DNA from 2 places in the Mitsuokella sp. UBA4253 genome. Region 2 is predicted to be linked to the other one. Evidence: a T-box and tRNA genes for the amino acid it is inferred to sense, from the RefSeq annotation. Region 2 holds a T-box; the other holds one or more tRNA genes.
The links. A T-box is a leader RNA that pairs with one kind of tRNA and senses whether it is charged. The one in region 2 lies ahead of leuS (leucine--tRNA ligase), so its partner is inferred to be a tRNA-Leu.

Region 1: it encodes a tRNA-Leu, which carries the amino acid that the T-box ahead of leuS (leucine--tRNA ligase) is inferred to sense. The anticodon was not compared.

What each region holds. Positions count from the first base shown of each region.
Region 1 is NZ_DGWR01000015.1:195,816-206,502, forward strand. It holds gene B2X55_RS08110 (EAL domain-containing protein) at 40-2,097, opposite strand; gene B2X55_RS08115 (IMP dehydrogenase) at 2,357-3,862, opposite strand; gene B2X55_RS08120 (capsule assembly Wzi family protein) at 4,081-5,625, opposite strand; gene B2X55_RS08125 (hypothetical protein) at 6,279-7,079, shown strand; gene B2X55_RS08130 (hypothetical protein) at 7,166-7,711, opposite strand; tRNA gene B2X55_RS08135 (tRNA-Leu) at 7,800-7,886, opposite strand; gene B2X55_RS08140 (hypothetical protein) at 8,049-8,672, opposite strand; gene B2X55_RS08145 (AAA family ATPase) at 8,672-10,033, opposite strand; gene B2X55_RS08150 (hypothetical protein) at 10,258-10,404, opposite strand; gene B2X55_RS08155 (reverse transcriptase domain-containing protein) at 10,449-10,687, opposite strand, start outside.
Region 2 is NZ_DGWR01000012.1:81,798-92,484, forward strand. It holds gene B2X55_RS05680 (sugar ABC transporter substrate-binding protein) at 1-139, shown strand, start outside; gene B2X55_RS05685 (sensor histidine kinase) at 140-1,492, shown strand; gene B2X55_RS05690 (response regulator transcription factor) at 1,489-2,181, shown strand; gene B2X55_RS05695 (ABC transporter substrate-binding protein) at 2,178-3,500, shown strand; gene B2X55_RS05700 (Cof-type HAD-IIB family hydrolase) at 3,567-4,370, opposite strand; gene leuS (leucine--tRNA ligase) at 4,389-6,869, opposite strand; T-box leader at 6,916-7,120, opposite strand; gene B2X55_RS05710 (YitT family protein) at 7,168-8,109, opposite strand; gene B2X55_RS05715 (Nif3-like dinuclear metal center hexameric protein) at 8,153-8,959, opposite strand; gene B2X55_RS05720 (tRNA (adenine(22)-N(1))-methyltransferase) at 8,953-9,642, opposite strand; tRNA gene B2X55_RS05725 (tRNA-Asn) at 9,749-9,824, opposite strand; gene rpoD (RNA polymerase sigma factor RpoD) at 9,955-10,687, opposite strand, start outside.

The DNA of each region.
Region 1 (10,687 bases), on a different contig from region 2:
AAGACTGAAGCCCGCCAGGATGCGGCAGGCTCCAGCCTCTTACGTCTCTGCCTGCACCGGCTCGCTCCACGGGCGGGCCAGGCCGTCCGGGAAGCGCTCCTCAAAGTCCGCGACCGGGACGGGCCGCGAGTAGTAGAACCCCTGAAAGATGTCGCAGCCGATCTGCGTGAGATCGCGGACCTGCTGGCTCGTCTCGACCCCCTCGACGACCGTCGGCATGCCGAGCTCGCGCGCGAGCGCCACGATCGAGCGCAGGATGATGCGGCTGCGCTCCTGATGCTCCGTCTTGCGCAAGAACTCCATGTCGATCTTCAGGATGTCCGCCTGGATGTCCTTGAGGAAGCTCAGGCTCGAGTAGCCGCTGCCGAAATCATCGATGGCGATCGTGAAGCCGTACTCCTTGAGCCGCTGGATGAGAGCGATGGCCTCCTTCGGCTTGTCCATGAAGACCGTCTCCGTGATCTCGAGCTCGAGATGCTCTGGGTCGATCTTGTACTCCTCGACGAGATGCGTGAAGACCTCGTAGAGGTCGAGGTAGTAGATGTCCTTGACCGAGATGTTGACCGAGATCCTGTAGCTGCCGAAGACCGGGTCATCCTTCCACGACTTCAGCAGGCGGCAGGCCATCTCCCAGATGTGGTAGTCGAGCTGCCAGATCTTGCCGTGCTCCTCGAGGATTGGGATGAATACCGCGGGCGGGATCACGCGGCCGTCCTCGCAGACCCAGCGCGAGAGCGCCTCTGCGCCGATCACGTGCCGGTCCCCCGCCCCTACCTGCGCCTGCAGGTAGAGCTGGATCTCCCCGCGGCCCAGCGCATCCGAGAAGCGGCTCAGCACCGCGCGGTCGCGTATCTTGTCGGACATCATGTGATCCGAGTACCAGACAAAGCCGTTGCTCTCCTGCGTCTTCAAGACGCTCGCCGCCAAAAACGCGCGGTCGCAGAGCACCGAGATCGGCATGCGCCGGTCCGTGACGCGGCAGATGCCGATTGCGATCTGCAGGTCGAAGTGGATCGAGGTAAGCTCGTGCATGACCGTCTCGACCGTCTTGAGGTATTTCTCCGGCACGAAGTCCTCCGCCGGGATCATCATGGCGAAGCGGTCCGCGCGGAGGCGCCCGTAGGCCGTCCGCCGGTTCTGGCCGTAGCGCCGGCGCAGCATGCCGCCGACGCGCACCAGGAGCTCATTGCCCTTCGTCATGCCGTAGAGCCCGTTCAATAGCTTGAAGTCCCCGAAGTTCAGGCAGACCATGAGGTATTCCACATGCGGGTTGTCGTCCATGACGTGGCGCGCCTGCCGGTAGAAGCCGTACTTGTTGTAGATGCCCGTCAGGGCGTCGTGCATCGTGCCGAAGTGCTCCAAATCGAGGTTCTTCTGGTCCTGCGTGCAGTCGCTGATGAGGAAGTACATGCCGACATCCTTGCCCGTGCCGTCGTTGAGCGGGTAGCGGCAGATCTGCAGCGACCGCGGGCTCTCCTTCTCCCCGTACTGCTGCAGCCAGACCGTAGCCTCCGGGCTCGCGAGCGCATCCTCCTGGAACCAGTCCTTGAGGATGACCTCGAGCTTTGCCAGGCTGTCCGGGACATCGAAGAGGCGGAACGCCTCGCTGTTCGCATAGATGCAGTGCCCGCTCATATCAAACCAGACGACACCCGTCGGCAGGTTCTGCATGGCCATGCGCAGCGTCTCCTCAAACACCTTCCGGTCAAATCCCTTCTGCAGCATCGCGTGATGCCCGTCCTTCTTCATGCCCCGGCCCCTCTCTATGCGAATCAGCTCCATGACACAGGAAAACGTCGTGCCGTCCGCGAGCAAGATCTCGATGGGGCGCGACGTGATGAAGTAGAGATCGCCGTCCTTGATCTCCGTCTTGTGCAGCTCCATGCCCGTCTTGAGCGCGCGCAGGCTCGTGCAATTGCGGCAGCGGTTCGTGCTACGCCAGACCGAGTAGCAACTCGGGCCGTATTCATAAGAGCAGTCCGCCCCGATCGCAAAGGAATGGCACTCCTCCGGATCGACGAGCCGCACGACGTCGTATTCCTCCGACAACCGCGCGATCTCCCCCTTCACTTCCTTCTCACTGAATTGCAGCGTCATGCGCAATCTCCCCCTCTGACCATGTCTGATACAAGCGCCTCATAGCCTTCCCGTACAGGACACCATCTATTTCTCGTCTTCTCATCGCAGACTTATAACAAATCAAAATCAATATAGATTCTTTCGTCCAAGCACCTGTATTTTCCTGCCACTTCATGTAAATTTCTGGTAATTTCTCCGCCACTTCCTGCTTTTTCGCCTTCCCCCACAAAAAAACAGCCCGGAAGCGAGTTCCAGGCTGCCGTATGACAGGAAGCCGTCAGTTGCGGCCGAATTTGTCCTTGAGGATGACATCGTGCGAGCCGCCCTCGACAATGCTCGTGGCCGAGACGAGCGTGATCTTCGCCTTCTCGCGCAGCTCCGGCAGCGTCAGTGCGCCGCAGTTGCACATCGTCGAGCGGATCTTGGCCAGCGTGATGTTGACGTTGTCCTTGAGCGGGCCGGCGTACGGGACGTAGGAGTCAACGCCTTCCTCGAAGGAGAGCTTGCGCGCGCCGCCGAGATCGTAGCGCTGCCAGTTGCGGGCGCGGTTCGAGCCTTCGCCCCAATACTCCTTGTAGTACGTGCCGTTGACCTTGACCTTGTCCGTCGGGCTCTCGTCGAAGCGCGAGAAGTAGCGGCCGAGCATCAGGAAGTCGGCGCCCATCGCGAGGGCCAGCGTCATGTGGTAATCGTGGACGATACCGCCGTCGGAGCAGACCGGGATGTAGACGCCCGTCTCCTCGTAGTAGCGGTCGCGCTCGGCGCAGACATCGATGAGCGCCGTGGCCTGGCCGCGGCCGATGCCCTTCGTCTCGCGCGTGATGCAGATGGAGCCGCCGCCGATGCCGACCTTGATGAAGTCCGCACCCGCCTCAGCGAGGAAGCGGAAGCCCTCAGCATCGACGACATTGCCCGCGCCGACCTTGACATCGCTGCCGAAGTGCTCGTGGATGTACTTGAGCGTGATGCGCTGCCACTCCGAGAAGCCTTCCGAGGAGTCGATGCAGAGCACATCCGCACCAGCCTTCAGGAGTGCCGGGACGCGCTCCGCGTAGTCGCGCGTGTTGATGCCGGCGCCGACGATGTAGCGCTTGTTCTCGTCGATGAGCTCGAGCTCGTGCTCCTTGTTGTCCGTGTAGTCCTTGCGGAAGACCATGTAGCGCAGGCGCTGGTTCTTGTCGACGAGCGGCAGCATGTTGAGCTTGTTCTCCCAGATGAGGTCGTTCGCCTTCGTCAAAGACGTCGTGTCCGCATCCGCGTAGACGAGCTTCTCGAACGGCGTCATGAACGTCTCCGCCTTCGTGTCGAGGCTCATGCGCGAGATGCGGTAGTCGCGGCTCGTCACGATGCCGAGGAGCTTGCCCGTCGGCGTGCCGTCTTCCGTGACAGCCATCGTCGAATGGCCCGTCTTCTGCAGGAGATCCAGGATCTCGCCGAGCGTCGTCGTCGGCTTGATGTTGGAGTCACTGCTGACAAAACCGGATTTGTAGTTCTTGACGTGGGATACCATGGCAGCTTCTGCTTCAATGCTCTGCGAGCCGTAGATGAACGAGACACCGCCCTCTTTCGCGAGTGCGATTGCCATCTTGTCGTTCGAGACCGCCTGCATGATGGCAGACGTCATCGGGATGTTCATCGAGATCTTCGGTTCTTCACCTTTCTTGAACTTCACCAGCGGCGTCTTGAGAGAGACGTTATTCGGGATACACTTATCCGACGAATAACCTGGGACGAGAAGATACTCTCCAAACGTGTGTGATGGTTCCTTGAAATAGAATGCCAACGTAACCCCTTCTTTCTTGAATCTCCTGAGGACCTTCCTCAAATATATTGTTACTAGTCTACAATAAAGGAAAAGGCTTGTCAATCCCTTTTTGAAACGCGGTTTACACTGTTACAAGAGCATGGCGCTCCCATAGCTTCATTATAGCACCGCCCGCGCCCCGGCGCAAAGAAAAAAGCCAAGGGAATCCGAGGGGATTTCCTTGACTTTTCTCTGCATCAATACTGCCAGCGGGCCATGGCCGTCGCAAAGACGTCCTTGTCGTTGCGCGCCGTGTAGTCGGCATGCTCGATCTTCGCGAGGCCAAGCGAGCCGTCGAGGAAGAAGTGGTCCTGCAGCTTGAGGCGGCCTGTCAGAGCTGCCTCATAGACGTTCGGGTGGTTCATCGCACCACGGTCCATCTGCGTGCGCATGAAGTACGCGCCGATCTGGTTCTCGCCCGGCAGGTAGTGGTTGACGCCGAGGTAGTACTTCTTGGCGTTGTTGCCCATCGAGTCGCCGATGATGTCGTCGCTGTACGTCCAGCCATTCTGGTACTTCTGGTGGACGTACCAGGCTGGGTTTGTCGAGGCGTACTCGAGCGTCATGTCCCACGAGCCATCGCGCGTCAGCTGCGGCAGGTACGTGCCGAAGCGGTAGCCGCGCTCCGTCGGCTGCAGGCCGCCCGCGTCCTCGCCGTAGACCTCGCCGTAGAACTGGACGCCCGGCAGGCGCACGCGGAAGTCGCCGCCCGCAATATCATTCCAGCGATCCTGGCCCGCCTCGTCATTGCGCCCCGTCACCCAGTGGCGCCAGTCCGACTTCGAGAGGCCGTTGCGCTCACCGCCGAGCATCGAGACGCGCATCAGGCCGAACGTGAAGGCATCCGACGGCGTGAAGTCGGCGCGCACGCCCAAGAGACCCGCATGGTCGAAGTCCTTGTGATCTACAGCGCGGTCGCGACGGTCGCCCTCAAGCTGGCCGTAGAAGACATGGTAGTTCTGCTTGCCGAGGAAGCGGAAGAAGCCGCGCACCGGCATGTCGTCCTCGAGATGCGCCTGGACCATCGTCATCGGCTTCATCGTGTTGTCGAGCACGAGCTTGCCCGTCTTGCCCTGGCCGTAGCTCAACGCCTGACGGCCCGCGAGGTACTCGACAATGCCCGTCTTCGTCTTGACATAGCCCTCTTCGAGTTTGAGCTCCGCATCGTCATCGTCGTTCCAGCTCAGACGCGGCGTCAGCGAGACAGCCGTCTTGTGACCGATGTTGCCCGAGACCTCCGCCTTGGCGACGGCATTGAAGCCGTCCGCATAGTCGTAGCCATTCGTGCCCTGGCCAAACGGCTGCCAATGCGCATGTGGCTGAGCGCTACTGCCGTTGCGACGCTGTCTGTACGACGACTGGTCGCTGTTGTAGCTCGCGAGCCGCAGCGACGCCTCGCGCAGCGCGACGTCCTCCTGGTCGCTCCTGCCCTCGAGCACCTCGATCTCCGCGCCAAAGGCCTGACGCATCGAGGCGAGCTCGTCTGCGAGATAGGCAGGCATCGGCTTGTCCTTGGCGTTTTTCTCCGCCTGCAGCACCCACTTCGCCATCTGCATGCGGCTGTACGGGCGCGCGCCGTCCGGCAGCGCATCGATGTAGCCCATGCCGCTGAGCTTGTCGACATAGTCGTAATAGACGCTCCCCGTCGGCACATCCGCCGTCACAGCTTCCGCCCCGGCCAGTCCCGGCACCATGACCGATGCCGCAGCCGCCATCATACCGGCCAGCAAAGTCTTCTTCATCAGGATTCCCCCACTCACAACTATCATAGAAATTTTAAAATACATGAGAATTCTATCATGATTGCCCCGCCAAAAGCAAGTGCACCTGCTTCTGGGCAGAGGTTTCAGCGCATTTTGTTCTTGCGCCAGCTGCGGTAGCCGTAGACCGTGCCGAACGCGATGAAGACCACCGCCACGAGCGCGAGCAGCTGTTCCCAAAATACTGCCATCCCCTGTTTCCTCCTTCAATACCGTATCACCCCATTATACCACATCGCGCCCCCCGCCGTACCAAAGTACACTATTTGGAAAACGGACCAATCTGCGGAATTTTATCCGGAAATCAGCAGGAATTCCGCGACGGAGCGGCGAAGTGCTATTAAGTGGATAGTGGTGATAGACTATCCGATCCCTTTGGTGTGGCAGTTGATATCCTTTCACTTCCTCAACTGCCACAGCGGCTGACTCCCCCATTTGTCAGCCGCTTCTTTTTTTGCCCGCACGCGCGGCGGGAAGTTCTCTGTCAAGCCCCCCGCCTTTACGGATTGCGACAAAAGTAGTATAATAAAGAACTATTAAGAGCTTTAGTAAGCGTATTCTATTGGCAAATCGTTCGATTTGTCGTCAGAATCGCAAAATCGTGATATGTGTCCAGTGCCTAGGAGGTCTTTTTATTGAGTCGTAAAACAAGAACCGTGAGAACCCTGTTTGCCGCCGCGCTCCTCGCGTGCGCCGCAGCCAGCACCACTGCCGTCTCAGCCGCGCCAGCCGTCACCGCACACGTCTCTTCGCATCGTGCTGAGGCTGCCATGACGGACAGCGCCTCCGCCATGGTCAAGCACGACGCCGCCATGACCGCACCGGCCGCCATGCAGCGCCATCTGCCCGCCGAGCCAGGCTACAGCAAGAATGCCGAGGTCGAAGCCAAGATCTCCCCGCTCTCGCCCGTGACGCCGACTTCGCCCATCACGCCCGCGATTGACCTGCCGTCCATCATCCCCTCGCAGCCCGCGCCGGGCAGCAGCTCCACGGCTGACGCCTACGCCGTCCGCACCGACTTCGGCAAGAGCAACCTCCACAAGTGGAGCAGCGTCTACGGCATGGACACGCCGTGGGATGCAAACGACGTGACCGACACCGAGCACTTCAAGAGCTCGACCGTCGCCTTCCTCGACACGCTCAACACCCTCGCCCAGTCAGCCGGCGTCTCCTTCGTCCTCACGGGCGGCGCTGAATACGGTTACCACGCTCACGGCACCTACTCCCACGAGAACGGCTACAAAGTCGACATCTCCGACTCCGGCATCTACGCCGGCACGACGGCCTACCGCATCCTCCTCGAGGCCCTCACTCCCTTCAAGCACCACCTCTCCCACGAGTGGAACAACAACCACTACGACATCACGATCTATCCCGCCGACTACACCGGCTCCTACTCCGGCGCCGACCACGACAACTCCGGCGACGACGAATAAGACCACAAGCACGCCAAAAAGACCGCATCCGAGCAGTTCCCTGCCGGATGCGGTCTTTTCCTTTCCTCGTGTCCACGGAGCGGCCATCAGTCATGCGGCGGCTCATCAAAGAGGCTGAGCTCATCCGCCGGCCCCGCCTCCTCCGGCGCCGCCAGGCCGCGCTCCGCCCGGTAGTGCGCCTTGAGCTGTTCCATAAGCTGCGGCAGATAGCGCAGCACCTCCGCCTCCGTCCGGAAGCAGTTGCCCGCCGCCGCATGCGCAAAGTCCGCAAACGTGCCGTGCCAGTTGCACCCGCGCACCGTATTGTCGTCCGCCATGTAGTAGTAAAAATCCGGCTCCACCGGCACGAAAGGCTCCATGCGGATCCGCGCCGCCCCGCTCAGGAGGTCCGCCAGGCATCCCTTGTCGAGCACAGCCGCCGCCCGGGCCGCCTCCAGCTCCTCCGCCGACAGCGTGCCGATCAGGTCCGCCTGCACCGCCATCGCGTAGAGCCCGTCCTCCGCCAGGAAGAACAGCGACTCCGCCACGCCCTCGACAGCAAACACCTCCCGCAGCTCCACATGCAAGAGATCCGCCACCGCCTCCATGCAGCCGCGCCGCCCCATATCATTCCAGCAACCTTGCTTCTCCATCCCAGTCCCTCCACATCATCGCCATCCCCGCCGCCGGGCAGGCACCAAAAAAGGCCCCGCAGAACCCCGCGAAGCCTCACATAGCAAGTGGTGCCGAAGACCGGACTTGAACCGGTACGTTGTTGCCAACGGCAGATTTTGAGTCTGCTGCGTCTGCCAATTCCGCCACTCCGGCAAAACGACACATCATGCATCGTTAACAGATAATAGTATACCAGACTCCCCGCCCCCTGTCAATCCCCCAAAACCTTCTCCCCTGGAGAAGGTCGCGCGGAGCGGTGGATGTGGTTTCCGTCCCTCAGTGGAAGGTGGTCCGCAGGATTGGAAGGGGTGTCAGTCAATCCGGTATAGCAAGTTCACCTCTCAGCACGCCGTTCTGACGCTTCATCTGGACAGCTTGATGCAGGATCACAAGTTCCTCGTTCAACCCAACAGTCACATGCATCTTCCCCTGAGTCCATTCCTTGACCGGATCGATGTATCGTTTTCCCAAGGGAGCTGCCATCATACGTGGATTCGTGCGATGCTCCGTCGTACTGAATCGATTTTCCGCATATGTCGTATAGGCATACACCGCCTTGATGCGAATCCCCAAGGCCGCACATAGCACCCGCATATCCAGATAGCTCGCTCGGTTCTTCAACCGAACGTCAAACCACTTCCGATTGTCCATACGTCCCTTCATTTCAATCATATGCAGGATCCAACTATCGCCCACACGCTGCAAAATAGCGTGATCCACACATTTGCTCAATCCCTTCCGCTGGCCGCGATTCCAGAAACCGCAACGATTCTTCTTATCGTACTGGGCGATACATATATTTTCACCTTTGACATGTAGTGTCAGTTCCGTATAACCGGAATCCTGATTCTCGGTCAACAGGTAGTCCGAGCACTCAGCCTCTATATACTCCGGAGCGATGAATTCCTGCAGCACAAAATTCAGTCTGGCATCATGCATCAGTCATCCTCCCCCTGGAACGCGTAAACTTCATCAAGGATGCGCTCTAAAGCATCGTTAAAGCTCGGGACTTCAAAGCCGTACTTCTGCGGCTTCAATTCCTGGACAAACGTCCTGCCCTGCTCCACAGGATCCCTCAATTCCTTCGATTCTCTTGAGAACTGATACATCCTGACCTGACGATCCTGCAGCAGGTCCACAGAGTCATAGTCAAACCGCTCCATGAGCTGCTTGCGCTCGGCAGGGGGACGCTTTGCTAGCTTCAGCATATTGTTGACATGCTGCAAGATCGTATCGCTGTGCGTCGTGACCCAAACCGATTTTCTGTTGTTCACCAAGCGGACAATGAACTGCGCCATCCGCTTCTGCAGTGCAGGATGGAGATGTGCCTCAGGCTCCTCGATGATGATCGTCTTGAAGTTGATGCCGGACTGAAGCAGCAGCGCCAGCGGCGCCAGCTCCGTGATGACCGACGACGTGATGTAGAGCGGCATATCCGCCCCCACATCCTTAGGCGTATACTGGAAATCCGGGAGAATCGTGCGCTTGATCTTGAAAGAACCATCCGTCATGTACGTCTCCAAAAACGGCATCAAATGATCTGCTAATGCATTCGCCCGAGGGGACTCAAACTTCGTAATGAGCTGCAGGAAGTCAACATACGGCAGAGTCAGTGCTCCTCTGTCCCCCACTGCCGTCTGGCTGAAGTTCGCCTGGATGGACTGTTCCAAGAGCTGCTTGTAGGTGAGCATGAAACCCGTCCTGGATGCCGGCAGATACACAGGCTCGCCATTCCGGCGCCCCCGCATCACCGGCGTGTAAAGAGGCGCCGCGATGTCCCCCATCAGCAGATTCCAGCAGATGTACGTATTCATCCGCATCAGTTCCTCGCGCGTATACGTCTCACTCTGCGGGAAACTGATGTCACGCCCCGCATGGAACGCATATCGCTTGCCCTCGCGGAAGTGCAGCTTCAACGGCTTCTTCTGCCGATAGTCCCGGACCTCCATCTTGCCAGATTCCATTACATGGTTGAACAGATGGTGCAAGAAATCCTTCTTCCGCTGGATCAGCAGCTCATTGAACCAATCGAGATAAAGCGCGACAACAGCATCGTCGAGCATACTCTCCCTGTCGACATGCTCACGCAACCAGTCCTCACAGCGCTTATACGCCCGGCTGTCCGAAGGGCGAGCAGGGAAAAGGTTCTTCCCCAAGAACAAGAGCCCCCATAAGATTGTCATCATATAGGATTTACCGCTGTTGTTATCACCAATGAAGAAAATCAGTGGTGCAATCCGGATATCCGCCTTCGCGATCTTCCCAATCCGCTCGACATGCAAAGTCCATTCCTGATTCATACGCTCCTCCCCCTGAATCACAGATATTCTCCCTCATTATAACATGGATACCCTTCACCGCATAGCACAAAACATCGTCCCCCATACCAAGAACCGCCCTGCAGCTACTGCACTGCAGGGTGGTTCTTGCGTCAACAGGCAGCTGTCCTTCCATTCGATCGTATCGAGACTGGGGACCTGTGCCTTGATGATTTTCTCGACATGCTTGATGGAGTTCACGACATTCAAGGCATGTCAATAAATGTCGTACGTCCAATCAGGTCTGGATTCAAGCGGATCACCTCATCCGAGCGATGCGGCAACGTGAGGATGATAGCCTTCAGACCATTGAAGAGTTCCGTCTTGATTGTCCGGGCGATGTATTTCTGCACATCCTTCCCAAATGTATAAGAAAGATCCTACACTAGATTCAAGTCTAGTCATTCTTCCAGGTATCGATAGCACGTTTAATCTTTGTCATATGATGATAAGTTCCTTGATTTATTGATTCTTTTTTACCGAACTCTTTTTCGGAACGCCTTACATACGTCAAAAAATTACCTTTATCTCTTATATGTTTATTCTTTTGATCTCCCCTACATCCTTTCGGCGACAATATATCCTTGTTTCTATGAGCAGAATATAGATTGTACAAACTCTTGGTTTGAATACGTT
Region 2 (10,687 bases):
GCGCCGCATCGGCCGTCTCGCGGCACAGCAGGCCTACCGCCTCTTGGACGGCGAGCCGGTCGACCGCCTGATCCAGCTGCCGACCCATCTATGGACGCAGGAAAACCTGACGCCCGCCAAGACAAAGGAGTGGGATTGAATGAGCGACACAAGCCTACGCCGCGCCAAGCGCCTCGCGCGCGCGCTCGACGCCAGCGAGCTGCACCAGATGCACGACGTCCTGATCATCTACAACGGCATGGTCGTCACGCTGACTGCCGCCTTCATGAGCCTCACGCAGGACAAGATCATCCGGTCGTTCCACGCGCGCGCCTTCCTCGAGCAGCTGTCGAGCGTGCCGCTGCCGCCCGTATCGGGCTTCTTCACTTCAGTCGGCGCCTTCCTGCTGCTCGCCCTGCTCGGCTGGCTCTACCGCGAGGGCAAGATGATGCCGACGATGCGCTACGCCTGCCTCACGGCAGAGATCTTCGTCTGCATCGTCCTGCTGCGCAGCCTCGACCTCGCCTACGACGGCGTCGTGCTGCTCGTCGTCGCCGACCTCCTGCACCGCTATTCCGGCCGCCACCAGCTCGTCGTGCTGACCTGCGCCATGCTCGGCCTCTACGCCATCGTCGACTACAATGCGATGTTCTTCGAGCATCAGGTCACGCCGTTTGACGTCTACACCTCGTACTACGCGCCGTCTGCGCGGTCCTGGATCCACCTGATGCACACGGGCCTCGCCTCGTTCAACCTCATCCTCTTCGTCTTCTACCTGACGCTGCTCATCCGCCAGAACCACCAGGAGAAGCAGCGCATCGCGAGCCTCAACGCCCAGCTCGAAGAGGCGAACACGCGCCTGCGCGCCTACGCGATTGAAGCGGAGTCCATGGCCGAGACGCGCGAGCGCAACCGCCTCGCGCGCGAGATCCATGACACGCTCGGCCACGCGCTGACCGGCATCGCCGCGGGGCTCGACGCCACCGCGCTGCTCGTCGACCTCGCCCCCGACAAGGCCAAGGAACAGCTCGTCAAAATAAAGGAGACGGCCCTGCGCGGCCTCAAGGATGTGCGCCGCAGCGTCAAGAAGCTGCGGCCCGACGACCTCGAGCACCTGCCGCTGCGGCAGGCCATCGTGAACATGGTGGAGGAATTCGCGAGCTCGACCGGCATGAAGATCGACTTCGAGGTCCTCGAGTGGCCCGAGCGCCTGCGCCCCGACCAGGAAGAGGTGCTCTACCGCGTCGTACAGGAAGGCATGACGAACGCAAGGCGCCACGGCCACGCCAAGCACCTCGAGATCACCATTGGCGCCAAGCGCGGCGCCATCTACCTGCTGCTCGCCGATGACGGCGAGGGCGCCGACATCGCCGAGCTCGAGAAGGGCTTCGGCCTGCGCCACATGCAGGAGCGCCTTGCCCTGCTGCACGGCAAGCTCCGCTACTGGAGCGACTCCGGGTTCACACTCGAGGCAATCCTGCCAGAAAATGAGGAGGCATCGAACTTTTTATGATGGACAAGATCAAGATCATGATTGCAGATGACCAGGAGCTCATCCGCGACAGTCTCAGCATCGTGCTGGGCGCCAATGCCGATATGGAAGTCACGGGGCTTGCAGGCAACGGCCGCGAGCTCATCGAGCTCATCGAAAAGGGCAGGAAAGCACTGCCTGACGTCGTGCTCATGGATGTGCGCATGCCGGAGCTCGACGGCGTGGAAGCGACGCACGCCGTCAAAGAACGCTGGCCGCAGGTCCGCATCATCATCCTCACGACGTTCGACGACGACGAATACGTCTTCAACGCCCTCAAGTACGGCGCGAGCGGCTACCTCTTGAAGGGCGTGTCGGTGCCGGAGCTCAGCGCGGCCATCCGCACGGTCGCGCAGGGCGGCGCCATGATCAACCCGGGCATCGTGACGAAGGTCGTCAAGTTCTTCAACCAGATGGCACAGTCGAGCCTCGCGACCTCGCCTGAGGAGACGATGGACGCCGCTGTCCTCGGCCACACGGAGCGCAATATCGCGCTGCTCGTCGGCCGCGGCCTCTCGAACAAGGAAATCGCGGCAAAGCTCTCGCTCTCAGACGGCACCATCCGCAACGGCCTCTCCTCAGCCCTCTCTAAGCTCAATCTGCGCGACCGCACGCAGCTCGCAATCTGGGCCGTGCAGACGGGTCTTGCAAATGAAGAGGTACATCCATGAGCGGTAAGCGTCGCCTGCGCTCTCCTTTTACTTTGCTGCTGCTCGTCGCGTACGCCTTCGTCTTCCTCTCGCTCTATCTCATGGAGCCGTGCGCCATCGAGCTGCGCGTCGGGACGTTTGCCGGCAGCAATTGGGACGTGCCGCAGGGCGAGAGCTACGCCTATCTCGACCATGTCATCGCGCGCTTCGAAGCGGAGCACCCCGGCGTCAAAGTCACCTACCAGAGCGGCATCCGCAAGTCCGACTACACGGAATGGCTGGCGGGCCGCGAGCTCGCCGGCGAGATGCCCGACGTCTTCCTGATCCCGCAGGACGATTTCAACCTCTACGCAGGGCTCGGCGCCCTGCTGCCGCTCGATGCGCTCGCCAAGAAGGACGATGCCTTCGCGCTCGACGACTTCTACCCCGCTCCGCTCGCCTTCGGCCGCAGCGCAGATGACGCCGCGCTCTACGCCCTGCCCGCCGAATGCGTGCCGCGCCTGATGTTCGTCAACCGCACGCTGCTCGACCGCGAGGGCATCCCCATGCCGCAGGACGACTGGACCTGGGACGACTTCCTCGCCATCTGCCAGAAGGTCACGCGCGATACGGACGGCGACGGCCGCCTCGACCAGTTCGGTGCCTACGGCTACAACTGGCAGGATGCCGCCGTCACGAGCGGAGCCGAGCTGTTCCGCGAGGACGGCAAGGCGTCGTATTTCACCGACGAGCGCATCGAGAGCGCCGTGCGCTTCGCCAACGCGCTGCACCAGCTCCAGCGCAACCAAGTCGTGCAGGAGCGCGACTTCGACATCGGCCACGTCGCCTTCCGCCCCTTCAACTTCGCCGCCTACCGCACGTACAAGCCCTATCCCTGGCGCATCAAGAAGGCCACGGACTTCGAGTGGGACTGCATTCGCCTGCCGCGCGGGCCGGAAGGGCGCAACACCTCGCCCGTGCAGACGCTGCTCATGGGCATCAGCGCCAAGACGAAAGAACGTCAGCTCGCCTGGGAATTCCTCAAGGCATACTGCCACGACAGGGAGAACCAGACATTGCTGCTCTCGCTTTCAGCTGCCCTGCCGACGCGGCGCGGCATCATCGAGGAGGCCGCCCCACAGGAGCTCTTCGGCACGGAGGCCAGCGGCCGGACAGGCCGCAGCCCGCTGGCCGTCAGCCAGGTCATCGAGGAGGGCACCGTCCCCTACCGCTTCCCGCGCTACGTAGCGGCCATGAGGCTGGCCGACCAGGAGATCCAGAAGCTCATCGACAGCGACGCGCTCGAGGTCAACTCCATGAACCGCATCCAGAAGGAAATCAACGACCTCCTTCTCAAGTGAACGCACAAAAAAATCGACCGACAGATTCCTGTCAGTCGATTTTTTTTGCATGTTTGTTTTCGGCGCTCAGCCAATCAGATGGTGCTCGCTGAGGTACACGTAGATGCCGTCCTCTTCGTTGGAGGTGGTGACCTCGCCTGCTGCCGCCTTCACCGGCTGCGGCGCGTTGCCCATGGCGACGCTCGCGCCTGTATAGCGGAGCATCTCGAGGTCGTTGTAGTTGTCGCCGAACGAGAGCGCATCGCTCGCCTCGAGGCCGAAGTGCTTCAGCATGACCTCGATGCCGCTCGCCTTGTTGACGGAAGCATCCATGATCTCGAGCAGGTGTGGCGCAGAGCGCACGATATTGAGCGCCGGGAACAGCGCCTGGAGTTCCCGCTCAGCCCGCTCGCAGTCCGCAGGCTCCATCATGAGCAGAATCTTGTGCGGCAGGGTGCCCTCAGTCAGGCAGTCCGCGAAGGAGCGCCTCTCGGCCACGGCTCCCGTGATCTTCATCTCCAAGGCGACGCGCGGGTCGCTCGTGTCCTTGACGTACCAGTGATGGCCGGCGTAGTAGTTGACGGTCGCCTGGGGGAAGTGCGCCTCGACCGCCTCGAGGAAGGCTGCCGCGTTCTCCGCCTTCATCGTCAGGCTGTAAAGCGTCTCTCCCTCTTCCGTCAGCACGAGCGCACCGCTGTAAGAGATCAGCGGGATCTTGACGCCCATCGCCTCAGTGATCGGGTAGATGGCCTCCGGCATGCGCGCCGAGACGAGTACAAAGGGAATCCCCTGCTGCACGAGGCCCTTGACGGCCTGCTCCGTCTTTTCGGTGACGCGCTTGTCATCCGTCAGCAGCGTGCCGTCGATGTCCGAGAATACAATCCTTGCCATGCGAACCCCTCCTGAATGTCAGCCCTTGACGACGATGTTGACGAGTTTCTTCGGCACACAGATGACCTTGACGATCGTCTTGCCGTCCGTGAGTTCCTGCGTGCGCGGCAGTTCCATGGCGATCTTCTTCATGCCCTCGCGATCCGTATCGGCAGGGATCATGAGCTTGTCGCGTACCTTGCCATTGATCTGCAGGACGATCTCGATCTCCGCGAGCTTCGTGGCCTCTTCGTCAAATGCCGGCCACTTCTGCTGATGGACGCTGCCCTGGCCCTCAAACAGGCGGCTCCAGAGCTCTTCCGTGATGTGCGGCGCAAACGGTGCCAGGAGCTTGATGAGGTTCTCGGCGACTTCGCGCGCGAGGCCGGCGTTCATCTCCTTGTCCTGGAAGGCGTAGAAGGCGTTGACGAGCTCCATGATGGAAGAGACGGCCGTGTTGAACATGAAGCGGTCGCGCACATCCTCCGTGACCTTGCGGATCGTCACGTGCAGGATGCGGCGCAGTTCCTTCTCGTCCTTCGTGAGCGCTGTGACATCGTAGTCCGGCTTGCCCGCCTTGATGGCCTCCTCGAAGTGGCCGAGGATGCGCCAGACGCGGTTGAGGAAGCGGTACGAGCCCTCGACGCCCTTGTCGCTCCACTCGAGGTCGCGGTCGACCGGTGCGGCGAACAGGATGAAGAGGCGGGCCGTGTCGGCGCCGTACTTCGCGATGATCTCCTCCGGCGAGACGACGTTGCCCTTCGACTTCGACATCTTCGAGCCGTCCTTGAGGACCATGCCCTGCGTCAGGAGGTTCGTGAACGGCTCATCGAAGTCGACGAGGCCGGCATCGTGCAGGACCTTCGTGAAGAAGCGCGAGTACAGGAGGTGCAGGATGGCGTGCTCGATGCCGCCGATGTACTGGTCGACAGGCGCCCAGTAATTGACCTTGTCCCTGGCGAACGGCTCCTTGTCGTTGTGCGGGTCCGTGTAGCGCAGGTAGTACCACGAAGAGCAGATGAAGGTGTCCATCGTGTCCGTCTCGCGCGTCGCATCGGCGCCGCACTTCGGGCACTTGCAGTGGACGAAGCTCTCGCTCGACGCCAGTGGCGACAGCGAGCCCTGGTCAAACGAGACATCCTCTGGCAGCATGACCGGCAGGTCTTTTTCCGGCACGAGGACTTCGCCGCAGTGCGGGCAATTGATGACCGGGATCGGCGCACCCCAGTAGCGCTGGCGCGAGATGAGCCAGTCGCGCAGGCGGAAGTTGACGCGGCGCTTGCCGAAGCCTTCCTTCTCGGCCTTGTCCATGATGCCCTTCATGGCCTCTTTGATATCGAGGCCTGTGAACTCAGCTGAGTTGACGAGGACGCCGTCCTTGTCCGTGTAGGCCTCTGTCATCTCCTCGAGCTTGAGCTCATGGTCGCGCGGCTGCAGCGTGATGATCTTCGGAATGTCGTACTTCGTCGCGAACATCCAGTCACGCGAATCCTCCGACGGCACGCCGATGACGGCGCCCGTGCCGTAGTCAGCCAGGACGTAGTTCGTGACCCAGATCTGCACCTTGTTGCCGTTGAACGGGTTGATGCAGTAAGCGCCCGTGAAGATGCCTTCCTTCTCGGACTCGCTCGACGTGCGCTCGATCTCGCTCTGGTTGCGCGTGCGCTTGACGAAGGCCTGGATCTCCTCAGCCTTCGGGTTGTTCTCGCAGATCTTGTCGACGAGCGGATGCTCAGCTGCGAGCGCGAGGAAGGTGATGCCGTAGACCGTATCGGGGCGCGTCGTGTAGGCGGCAATCGACGTGCCGAGCTCCGGCGCCTCGAGATTGAACTCCAGGCCCTCGCTGCGGCCGATCCAGTTGTCCTGCATCGTCTTGACGCGCTCCGGCCAGCCCTTGAGCTTGTCGAGGTCCTTCAGCAGGACATCGGCGTAGTCCGTGATCTTGAGGAACCACTGCGAGAGGTCCTTCTTGTGGACCTCGTGGTCGCAGCGCCAGCACTTGCCGTCGATGACCTGCTCGTTCGCGAGGACCGTGCCGCAGGTGTCGCACCAGTTGACCGAAGCCTTCTTCTTGTAGGCGAGGCCGCGCTTGTAGAAGAGCTCGAAGAGCCACTGTGTCCACTTGTAATACGAGGGATCGCACGTTTTGACCTCGCGGTCCCAGTCGTAGGAGAGGCCGAGCTTCTTCTGCTGCTTCTCCATGTTCTCGATGTTGCTGTACGTCCAGTCGGCCGGCTTGACACCGTGCTTGATGGCCGCATTCTCAGCCGGCATGCCAAAGGAGTCGAAGCCCATCGGGTGCAGGACGTTGAAGCCTTCCATCGTCTTGTAGCGCGCCATGACGTCGCCGATGGCATAGTTGCGCACGTGGCCCATGTGCAGGTTGCCCGACGGATACGGGAACATCTCGAGTGCGTAGTACTTCGGGCGACTAGCGTCGGCCTCCGTCTTGTAGACCTTGCCCTCTTCCCACTTCTTCTGCCATTTCGACTCGATGTCCTGCGGCGAATATCTTTCCATCTCAATTGCCTCCTAAAACTAAAAAATCCCTGACCGTCATGTGACGATCAGGGACGATGATTCGCGGTACCACCCTGCTTGATGCCAAAGCATCCTCTCGGTGCCGTAACGTGGCAGGCGTCGGCCGTTTCGCTCGAAGGCTCCCCGGCCGCTCCTCCGCAGTGAGTTCAGCGCTTCCTGTCACCGGCTCCCACCTGCCGCCGGCTCTCTTGAGACGTCCTACACCTACTGCTCTGCATCCTCGGATTTACGTGTTTACATATGCTCCTATTATAGCGGGGATTGCGCGTATCGTCAACTACTTCTCGCGCCTGCCGTGCAGCTGCTCGAACTCGAGCTGCTTCTCGTGCGTCTGTTGCCACTTGCGCCGCGCGTCCTCGTAGCTCTCGCAGGCGAGCGTGAACCCCTTACCCGACACCTCCGACGTATCAGAGACGATCATGAATGCCTGCGGGTCGTGATGGCTTACGATGGTCTTGACGCGGCTGACCTGCGTGAGGCTCACGACGACGAACAGGATGTTCTTCGGTTCCTCCGCGAGGCCGCCGCGGCCGTCGAGGAACGTCGCACCGCGGTGCACGTTCTCCATGATGTCGTTGCAGATGGCCTTGGCCTGCGGCGAGACGATGAGGATGGACTTCTCGCGGTTGAGGCCGGCGGCCACGCGGTTCGTCAGCTCCGCCGTCACGTAAATGGAGACGATGCTGAACAGCGCGACCTCGACGCCGAAGAGCGCGACCGAACCCATGATGATCAGGAAGTTCAGCATAAAGACGACCGTGCCGACATCGAGGGAGTAGTACTTCTTGGCCACGGCCGCGATGACGTCGAGGCCGCCCGTGTTCGCGTTGGCGCGGAAGACCATGCCGAAGCCGACGCCGGCGAGCACGCCGCCGAAGATGGAGTTGAGCATCGGATCGCTGCAGATGCTCCAGTCGACGAGGAAGTGCGTCGCATCGAGGAAGACCGACAGCGCCACCGTGCCGAAGATCGTGTCCGCGGCGTAGAGGCGGCCGAAGACACGGTAGGCGAGGTAGAGGATTGGAAGGTTGTAGACGAGGTTCTGCATGCCGACGGGCAGGCCGATCAGGTAGTAGATGATCAGGGCCACGCCGCTGATGCCGCCCGTCAAGAGGTGTGCGGGGATCAGGAAGAGGTTGAAGCCCAGGCAGACGAGCAGGCAGCCGAGCGTGATCTGGAAGTAGCGCATGGCGTGCTTGCGCCAGAGATTCTGATTCATAGTGCAGCCTTTCGCGCAAAAGCGCAGATGTGAGAAACGTATATCAGGCCAGCGAGAAGAAGTCCTTCGACTCGCGGTCGGCGATGACTTCGACCTCGCCTTCGCCGCGCAGCTCTTCGCGCAATCGGCTCACGAGCGTGGCGACGACGGGGAACTCCGTGCCGAAGTGGCCAGCGTCAATGACGTGCATGCCGAGCTCGGCGGCGCGCTGCGCATCGTGGTAGCGCACATCGCCCGTGACGTAGGCATCCGCCCCCATCATCGCGGCCCTATCCACGAATTCCGCACCGGCACCGCTGCAGAGCGCGACCTTGCGCACCGGGCGGTCGCCGGCGTCGACGAAGCGCACGTGCTCCGTCGGCAGGGCCTCGCGGACCTGCTCGGCGAAGTCGCGGATCGCCATCGGCTGCGGCAGCGAGCCGATGCGACCAAGGCTCTCGGTCTCTCCGCCCTCGCCCTGCTGCGTGATGACGAAGCTCGAGAGCTTCGAGAGGCCGATGGCCTCCGCGAGCACATCGTTGACGCCGCCGCGGGCGATGTCGAGATTCGTGTGCGCGGCGGCCACAGCGATGTCGTGCTGCAGGAGGACCTGCAGGCGGTGGCCGAGCGGCTCGTCCGTGCGGATCTTCTTGATCGGCTTGAAGAGCAGCGGATGGTGTGCGACGATCATCTCTGCCCCTTCGTGCACGGCCTGGCGCACGACAATGTCGCTGACGTCGAGTGCGACGAGGATGCGGCTGACCTGCCGCTCCGGGCTGCCGACGAGCAGGCCCGGGTTATCCCAATCCTCTGCGAGATGATGCGGCGCGATGCGCTCCAGCGCATCCATGACAACTTGACATTTTACCATGACAGATGCTCCCCCAGTTCCTTGATGTGACGGATGACGGCCTGATACTTCTTCGACTTCTTCGCGGCATCGCTCTTCTCCATGCCCGCTGCGACGCGGCGCTCCTGGAAGAGCAGGGCCTCGATGTGATGGCGCAAGAGAGGCGGCTTCTTCTGCCAGAGGACGGGACCGATCTCGAGCATCAGCTGCTCCGGCATCTTGCGGCGGCCGCGCTTGGCCATGATGATCTCGTAGATGCGCCCATCGTCGAGCGCGAGCGATTCATCCTCGATGTGCCAGTGCTTGCGGTAGATCCAGCGGCGCAACTCCGGCGCCGCGCTCTGCGGCTGCAGGATGAGTGTGTCAAGCGTCTCGACGACATCAGGCGAGCCTTCGAGGATCTCGACCATCAGCGCACCGCCCATGCCGGCGATGCAGACTGTGTCAACCTCGCCGGGCTTGAGTCTCTTGAGGCCGTCCCCGAGGCGCACCGAGATGACGTTGTCCGCCAGTCCATTCTCGCGGACGGTACGCACGGCAGCCTCGTAGGGACCTGTGTTCTTGTCGCTCGCCACGACGAACTTCGCCTTGCCCGACTTCACGAGTTCTACCGCAAGGTAGCCATGGTCCGTGCCGATGTCGGCCACACGGCTGCCCTGCGGCACGAAGTCGGCCACGGCCTGCAAGCGATCTCCCAGATTCATGAAAATCCCTCCTCATAGACGTCTATACTTCCAGTTTTCCTCTATCTTAGCACAAGCTTAGCATAAGAAAAAGGGTGTAACAAGCGTTACACCCTGGATGTTCAATTGGCTCCTCGAGCAGGATTCGAACCTGCGACAGCCTGATTAACAGTCAGGTGCTCTACCGGCTGAGCTATCGAGGAATATCAACAACAGGTATTATTATAAGGGGTCCCGGCGCCTTTGTCAACACCTTTTTCATTTTTCCCCTGCGAGCACAAATCTTTTTCCGCAAAAGAAAGACCAGAGCATCATCACTCTGGTCTTCAGCAATCAGTCTAAGAAATCCTTGAGCTTGCGGCTGCGGCTCGGGTGACGAAGCTTGCGCAGGGCCTTGGCTTCGATCTGGCGGATGCGCTCACGCGTGACGCCGAAGTTCTGGCCGACTTCCTCGAGCGTGCGCGCACGGCCGTCATCGAGGCCAAAGCGCAGGCGCAGGACTTTCTCCTCACGCGGCGTCAACGTGTCGAGGACATCCTCGAGCTGTTCCTTGAGCAGCATGAACGAGGCGGCATCGGCAGGAGCGGGCGCATCCTGGTCCTCGATAAAGTCGCCGAGATGCGAGTCTTCCTCTTCGCCGATCGGCGTTTCGAGGGAGACTGGCTCCTGCGCAATCTTCATGATCTCGCGTACGCGGTCGACGCCGATCTCCATCTCCTTCGCGATCTCCTCCGGGGTCGGTTCGCGGCCGAGCTGCTGCAGCAGCTGGCGCGAGACGCGGATGAGCTTGTTGATCGTCTCTACCATGTGCACCGGGATGCGGATGGTGCGGGCCTGGTCAGCGATCGCGCGCGTGATGGCCTGGCGGATCCACCAGGTCGCGTACGTACTGAACTTGTACCCCTTGTTGTAGTCAAACTTCTCGACCGCCTTGATGAGGCCGAGGTTGCCCTCCTGGATGAGGTCGAGGAAGAGCATGCCGCGGCCGACATAGCGCTTCGCGATGCTGACGACGAGGCGCAGGTTTGCCTCAGCCAGGCGCTTCTGTGCCTCTTCATCGCCGGCC